One region of the Janthinobacterium sp. UMAB-60 genome, then DNA from elsewhere that is predicted to be linked to it. Evidence: predicted binding sites of a transcription regulator. Region 1 holds the regulator's gene; the other holds the start of a gene.

Evidence for each region. Region 1 encodes HrcA, which represses chaperone genes, less so after heat shock. Its sites were predicted from a motif close to TTAGCACTCNNNNNNNNNGAGTGCTAA; they were not measured.
Region 2: rpoH (RNA polymerase sigma factor RpoH) is a predicted target of HrcA. The motif match lies at 2,129-2,155, and genes of this name have one in related genera.

What each region holds. Positions count from the first base shown of each region.
Region 1 is NZ_LT607482.1:132,191-135,602, reverse strand. Features, by position in the region: gene dapB (4-hydroxy-tetrahydrodipicolinate reductase) at 1-359, opposite strand, end outside; gene K0F86_RS00600 (outer membrane protein assembly factor BamE) at 379-996, opposite strand; gene fur (ferric iron uptake transcriptional regulator) at 1,192-1,623, shown strand; gene hrcA (heat-inducible transcriptional repressor HrcA) at 1,675-2,691, opposite strand; gene K0F86_RS00585 (HAD family hydrolase) at 2,806-3,412, opposite strand, start outside.
Region 2 is NZ_LT607489.1:199,559-202,970, forward strand. Features, by position in the region: gene K0F86_RS14830 (ABC transporter ATP-binding protein) at 1-19, opposite strand, end outside; gene K0F86_RS14835 (hypothetical protein) at 83-538, opposite strand; gene K0F86_RS14840 (hypothetical protein) at 717-983, shown strand; gene rpoH (RNA polymerase sigma factor RpoH) at 1,072-1,965, opposite strand; gene ftsX (permease-like cell division protein FtsX) at 2,359-3,279, opposite strand; gene K0F86_RS14855 (cell division ATP-binding protein FtsE) at 3,276-3,412, opposite strand, start outside.

The DNA of each region.
Region 1 (3,412 bases):
ATGGCCGTCTTTTCGGCGGCGGCGGCAATGGCCGCCTTGCCCGCGTCATCGAAGCCGGTGGTGCCGATGATCATCTTGATGCCATGCTCGGCGCAATACGCCAGGTGCTGCAAAGTGCCTTCGGGGCGCGTGAAGTCGATCAGGTAATCGGCGCCGGCCAGGCCGGTGGCCAAATCGGATGCGATCAGCACGCCGGCAGGCTTGCCCAGAAAGGCGGCGGCGTCCTGGCCGACGGACGGCGAACCAGCGCGGTCGAGCGCACCGGCCAGCACGGCGTCGGGCGCGTTGCTGACGGCTTCGATCAGGATATGGCCCATGCGGCCGCTGGCGCCAGCGATGGCAATTTTCAGTTCAGTCATTTTATTCTCTTACAGCAACTTATTTGGTGGGCTCGGCGGCAGGTGCAGGTGCAGGTGCAGGTGCAACGTCAGGCTTGCTCACAGGAATGGCGGGGGCGGCATCGGCCGGCACGGGCACGGCGCTCGGCGCCACGGGCGACGGCACGGCGGCGGCAGGCACGTCGGCCTTGGCGACCTTGGCGAACGGCGACGGACCGGCGATGCGGTCGATGTATTCTTTCTCGGTCGGCAAGTTGCCGCCTTCGAAACGCGCAACTTTGCCTTCCTTGTCAAAGAACACGACGACGCGGCTGCTGGTGGTTTCGCCACTGCCCCGTGCCAGGCGGAATGGATAATCCCAGCGGTCGGCATGGAAAATATCGGTCAACAGCGAGGTGCCGAGGACGAAACGTACCTGATCGCGCGTCATGCCCACTTTCAACTGGGCCAGCATCTCTTCGGAGACAAAGTTGCCTTGTTGAATGTCAGGACGATACGGCGAGAAAAACCACATGAATTTTTGCAACGGCGTCACCGTGGTGGTCTGCGCACCTTTTTCCGGAACGACTTCCTGGCCTTCCTTGAGCGTCACCGCCGGCTTTTCGCCAAGGATGCCGCGGCTGGCGCAGCCGGACATGACCAGCGCGACACAGACCATGCCTGCCACGACTGGTGCTCGAAATGAAATACGGTGCCAGAGAGATGGCAATACAGCCGGTGTTACGCGCATAAATGACCTCAATTGGATGAACAAAACGCCAGGAGTGACCGGCCTGCCAAAAAATGCATATTTTGGCACTCCCCGACAAAACGCTATATGATAAAGCACCTGACCCACATACGAGCAACAAACATGAGTAACAATCCTAGTGATCTCAAGGCAAGCGGCCTGAAAGCCACCCTGCCACGCCTGAAGATACTCGATATCTTCCAGAGTAGCCCGGTACGCCACCTGACAGCGGAAGACGTCTATAAAATTCTGCTGGCCGACAATATGGATGTCGGTTTGGCAACTGTCTACCGTGTCCTGACGCAGTTTGAACAGGCAGGCTTGCTCAACCGCAACCATTTTGAAACCGGCAAGGCAATTTTCGAACTCAACGAAGGTTCCCACCACGACCATCTGGTGTGCCTCGACTGTGGCCGGGTCGAAGAATTCTTCGACGAAGAGATCGAAATCCGCCAGCAAAAAGTGGCTGAAGAGCGCGGCTTCAAGATCGCCGAACACGCCTTGGCCATCTACGGCAACTGCATCAAGACGGCTTGCCCGCACAAAACCGCCTGATCCACGCCGGCCGTTCCCGCAAGGGGCCGGCCGGCGCAGCATGGAGCAGCATCAATGATGGCTGAGCGCGCTTGACAGCAGTTTGGCCGTGATATCGACGATCGGAATGACGCGCTCGTAAGCCATGCGCGTCGGTCCGATCACTCCCAACGTTCCCACGATCTTGCCGTTGACTTCATACGGCGCCGTCACCACGCTCATTTCGTCCATCGGCACCAGGTTCGATTCGCCGCCGATGAAAATCTGCACGCCCGTCGCCTTGCTCGACACGTCGAGCAGCTGCATCAAGCCCGTTTTTTGCTCGAACATGTCGAACATCTGGCGCAGCGAATGCATATTCGATGACAGATCGCTCACGCTGAGCAAGTTGCGTTCGCCGGAAATGACCATGTCGTCGCTATGGTCAGCCATCGCTTCGCTGCCCGCTTCCACGGCCGCCTGCATCAGGCTGCCCATGTCGTCGCGCAGCTGGCGCAGTTCGCCCTGCAGGCGCACGCGCACGGCGTCGAATGACAGGCCGCCATAATTCTGGTTGATGTAATTGGCCGATTGCACCAGTTGCGCCGGCGTATAGTCGGCTTCCGTCAGCAATAAACGGTTCTGCACGTCGCCGCCCGGGGCAACGATGACGAGCAGGATGCGCTTTTCGGACAGGCGCAGGAATTCGATTTGCTGGAACACGGATTCGCGGCGCGGACTGAGCACGACGCCGGCAAACTGCGACAGCGACGACAGCATCTGCGCCGCGTTGGCGATGGTTTTCTGCGGCTGCGGCGTCTGCAGGCGCATGCGCGATTCCACCATGTGCTCGTCCAGATGCCGGACGGTCAGCAAGGTGTCGACAAAGATGCGGTAGCCGCGCGGCGTGGGGATGCGTCCGGCCGAGGTGTGCGGACTGGACACATAACCGAGCTCTTCCAGATCGGCCATGATGTTGCGGATCGTGGCCGGCGACAGGTCGAGGCCGGAAATTTTCGACAGGGCGCGCGAACCGACCGGCAGGCCGTCGGCGATATATCGCTCGACCAGGGCTTTCAGCAGTGTTTGGGCACGTGTATCGAGTTGCATGGTGTCTTAGTTAAGCCAGTATTTTTAGCAAGTATTTTTTAGGCAAGCGGCAACGAAAGCGGCAGAACGTACAGTAACAGCGCCTATTATGCACGTTCGCCCGTCCGGCGGCGATCAATCTTCCAGTTGCCCCTGCAGCCACAGCAGCAATTCATCAAAGTTGGCGCAGATGGCGTCGGGCTGCACGCCGGCGGCCAGGTGGGCGTCGCTGCCCTTGCGGTTCATCCAGACGGCACGCATGCCCGCGCCTTGCGCGCCCGTCACGTCGAAATACAGGTCGTCGCCCACATATACGGCTTCATGCGGGGCCACTTCCAGCGCGGCGCAGGCAGCCAGGAAGATACTGGCATCGGGCTTGGCCACGCCAAAGTCGCTGGCGGCGATCGATACCTTGAAATGCTGCGCCAAGCCGATAATTTCAAGGTCCGCATTGCCATTCGAGATGGAGCCGACCAGCATGCGCTGGCGCATCCAGGCCAGGCCAGGCAAGACGTCGTCATACGGCTGGACGCGGTTGCGCGCGGCCAGGAACTGCGCGATGGCGCCGTCGACCAGGGCGGCATCCTCGCCGACGGCCTCGAAGGCGGCCAGCAGGCCGGCGCGGCGCAACTCGATCAGGTTGCCATGGAAATGCGGTTGTTCGTTCAGCATGGCCAGACGGTGCTGGCGCAACAGCTCGATGGAAAACTGCTGCGCCACTCTGGGCGCATGCGTGGCCAGC
Region 2 (3,412 bases), on a different contig from region 1:
AACCCTGGAATGCGATCATCGTGTGCCCTGCAAGAATGTAAACAATGGCAAGATGATAGCGTGCTGCCCGGGTCTCGTCGATTTATTGGCGTTCCAGCGGGCCCTGCGTAATCTTGACCTTGACCCGGTAGGCGGGCGCGGCCGCGTTGAGGGCGGGTGGCGTGGCCGGGTCGACGTCGAGCAGGGTGAATGTCAGGTGGTTGACGCTGACGGAACTGGCGGCGCCGGGCATGGACTCGGACAGGACGATGTCGGTGGCGCCTGCGCTGTTGAGCAAACTGAAACTGTAGCTGACGTAGCCTTTCCACACGCACACGGCGCCCTTGCGGCAGCGGCTGTCGTTGACACGCTCCAGTTTCAGGGTATCGGTGGCCGTGATGGCGACCTGTTCGCCCGGCGACAGCACGTGGGTGACGCTGCGCGGCGTGTTTTCCGCGTCGCCGGCGCTGCCGGCCGCGCCGCAGCCAGCCAGCACGGCCAGGCAGGCGATGAGCAGGGGCAACAGCAGGGTACGATAAGAGTGGTTCAGAGTAGACATGTTTTTCCTTTCAGGTAGAACGTCCCGGGCGTGCTTGTTCGTGCGTGGGATAAAATGATGGTAACAAAATGATATTTTCTCGGCGCACTATTGGCGCGCTGCCGATGAATTGATGCGCCGGTCACGCGGCGCGCCGATTACTGCGTAGAATGGCTGTTTTGAAAATCAGGAAACAACCATGAAAAAAACTGCCCTGGCGAAAAGCGATGCCAAGAAACTGATGGGAAAGATGAATGTTCCCGGCGCCGGTGCATTCGGTAAGGAAGCGGTGGTCGTCGACCGCCGCGAGCAGCGCAAGCGCGATCAGGCGCTGGGCCTGGTGCCATTCGCCGTCAAGCTGAACAGCGATCTGGTGTTGCAATTGCAGACCCTGGCCAAGGAGCGCGATGCGGATCTGAATGAATTGGTCGCCGAGCTGATCACCAAGGGTTTGGCTGCAGCATAAGGGCTGACAATGTTTATCTGTTGATAAATATCACTGTAAAACTAAAAGGCGCCTTGCGGCGCCTTTTGCATTGCGGCATTGTTTTCGATTACACCCAGGCGGCCAGCGCGCCCTTCATTTTTTTCAGCGCCGCCACTTCGATCTGGCGGATGCGTTCGGCCGATACGCCGAACTCTTCTGCCAAAGCGTGCAGGGTGGCGCCGGAACCGTCGTCGTTGGCCAGCCAGCGCGCTTCGATGATGCGGCGCGAACGGGCGTCCAGCTTGCTCAAGGCCGTTTCCAGGCCTTCCGATTGCAGGCGCGTCACTTGTTCCGCTTCCAGCACCTTGGTCGGTTCGCTTTGCTCGGACGACAGGTAGGCGATCGGCGAAAACTTGTCGTCTTCATCATCGGTCGGCGATTCCAGTGCAATGTCGCGGCCGCTCAAACGCGTTTCCATTTCGATCACTTCTTCGCGTTTCACGTCGAGCAGCTTGGCCAGCGCATCGATCTGCTTCGGCGTCATTGCATCGAGGCCCGTCTTGTGGCTGCGCAGGTTGAAGAACAGCTTGCGCTGTGCCTTCGTCGTCGCGACTTTGACCAGGCGCCAGTTTTTCAGGATGTACTCATGCATCTCGGCTTTCACCCAGTGCATGGCGTACGACACCAGGCGCACGCCCTGGTCCGGATCGAAGCGTTTCACGGCTTTCATCAAGCCGATATTGCCTTCCTGAATCAGATCGGCATGCGGCAAGCCATAGCCCAGGTAGCCGCGGGCAATCGAGACCACCAGGCGCAGGTGCGACAGCACCAGTTCTTGCGCGGCGGCCAGGTCATTTTTTTCACGCAGGCGTTTCGCCAGCGAAATTTCTTCATCGTGGGTCAACATGGGCAGGCGGTTCACGGCCGAGATATAGGCGTCGATATTGCCCAGATTGCCAGTGAATCCGAGGCCCAGCGCATTACTTTTGGTCGGAACCAATGCGGATGTAGCGGACATCATAGTCATGTTTTCTCCCTCGTAGTCTTGCTTTGTTCCAGTTGGCCATGTCACGCGACGTGGCCCGATTGTCTGTTCGTTTTGCGTATGCGGTCTTGCACTTGCAGATCGCGGCACCATCTTCATCTGGCGTCCATGGCGGTTCTGCTGTTGGTATGTCCCTATATTAGCACTCTCTGCTTGAGAGTGCCAATCAGCACATTTAATCGTCCTGATAGCCTAAATACTATGATGATTTAATGCTTGATATATATCGATATAGCGCTTCACGACAACGTAGCCAGTCTACGGCCTCTGGCTGAAGCGAGCCTTAAGAATACTTGCTAAATATCAAGATAACAGCATTGTGGGGACGCATGGCGGCGCCTGGGGCGCCGCCATGGGAGGCAGGCAAGGTCAGTTCAGGCGCGCCAGGTGGCGCTGTACGCAGAGGAAGGCGCCGATCAGGCCCAGGCCGGCGCTGACGGCCAGCAAGCCGGCCATCGGCAGCGGCGCCAGCGGCACCAGCTGGAATTCGGACGCATACAGGCGGGCAAACTCGGCAATCGCGGTATTGAGCGGCTGCAAGGCCAGCGCCACGGCACCCAGGGCCAGCGCACCCGCGCACAGGCCCAGCAGGGCGCCCGTGTAATAGAAGGGGCGGTGGATGAAGGTGTCGGTGGCGCCGATCAGTTTCGAGATGCTGATTTCATCGCGCTGCTGCATCACCTGCAGGCGGATGGTATTGAAGACCACGGCGATGACGGCCACGCCCAGGGTGATGGCCAGCAGCAGCAGCACCAGGCGCAGCACGCCCAGCAGGGCCGCCAGGCGCTTGACCCAGGCCGAATCGACTTGCGCCGATTCCACGCCTGGCAGGTGGCGCAGCTGCTCCGCCACCGCATCGACATCCTGCGCTTCGCTGGCGCTGCTGAAGGCGTCGAGTTTCAGCACATAGCTGTCGGGCAGGGGATTGTCGCCCAGGGTACTGAGCACGTCGGCCAGGCCGTTCTTGTTTTTCAGGGTGTCGAGCGCCTGTTCGCGCGGAATGAAGACGATCTTCGCCTTTTGCGCGCCGACGATGTTGCGCATGGCGCTCGCCAGGGCCACGGCTTGCTCGCGCGGCGTGTCGATCTTCAGGAAGACGCTGATTTCCGGGTCGACCGACATCTGTTCCGACATGGGGCGCACATTGTCGAGCATGGTCAAGCCGGCGAACGGCAGCGACAGGGCGATGGCGACGACGAGCACGTTCAGTAAAAAGCCGCCGGGCGACTTGCGTAAATGAATCAGCGCCGAGCCCAGCGCGAAGCGGTGTTGACGGAACCAGCCTCTCATGCCTGTTCTCCCTGCGCGTCGTCCGGGTCGGGGGCGGGCGCAAAATCGGGGTCGGGCGGCGCGAAGACGGGCGCCTGCGTGGCCTTGTCGATGGCGACCAGCTGGCCGTTCTTCAGGTGGATCACGCGGGCGG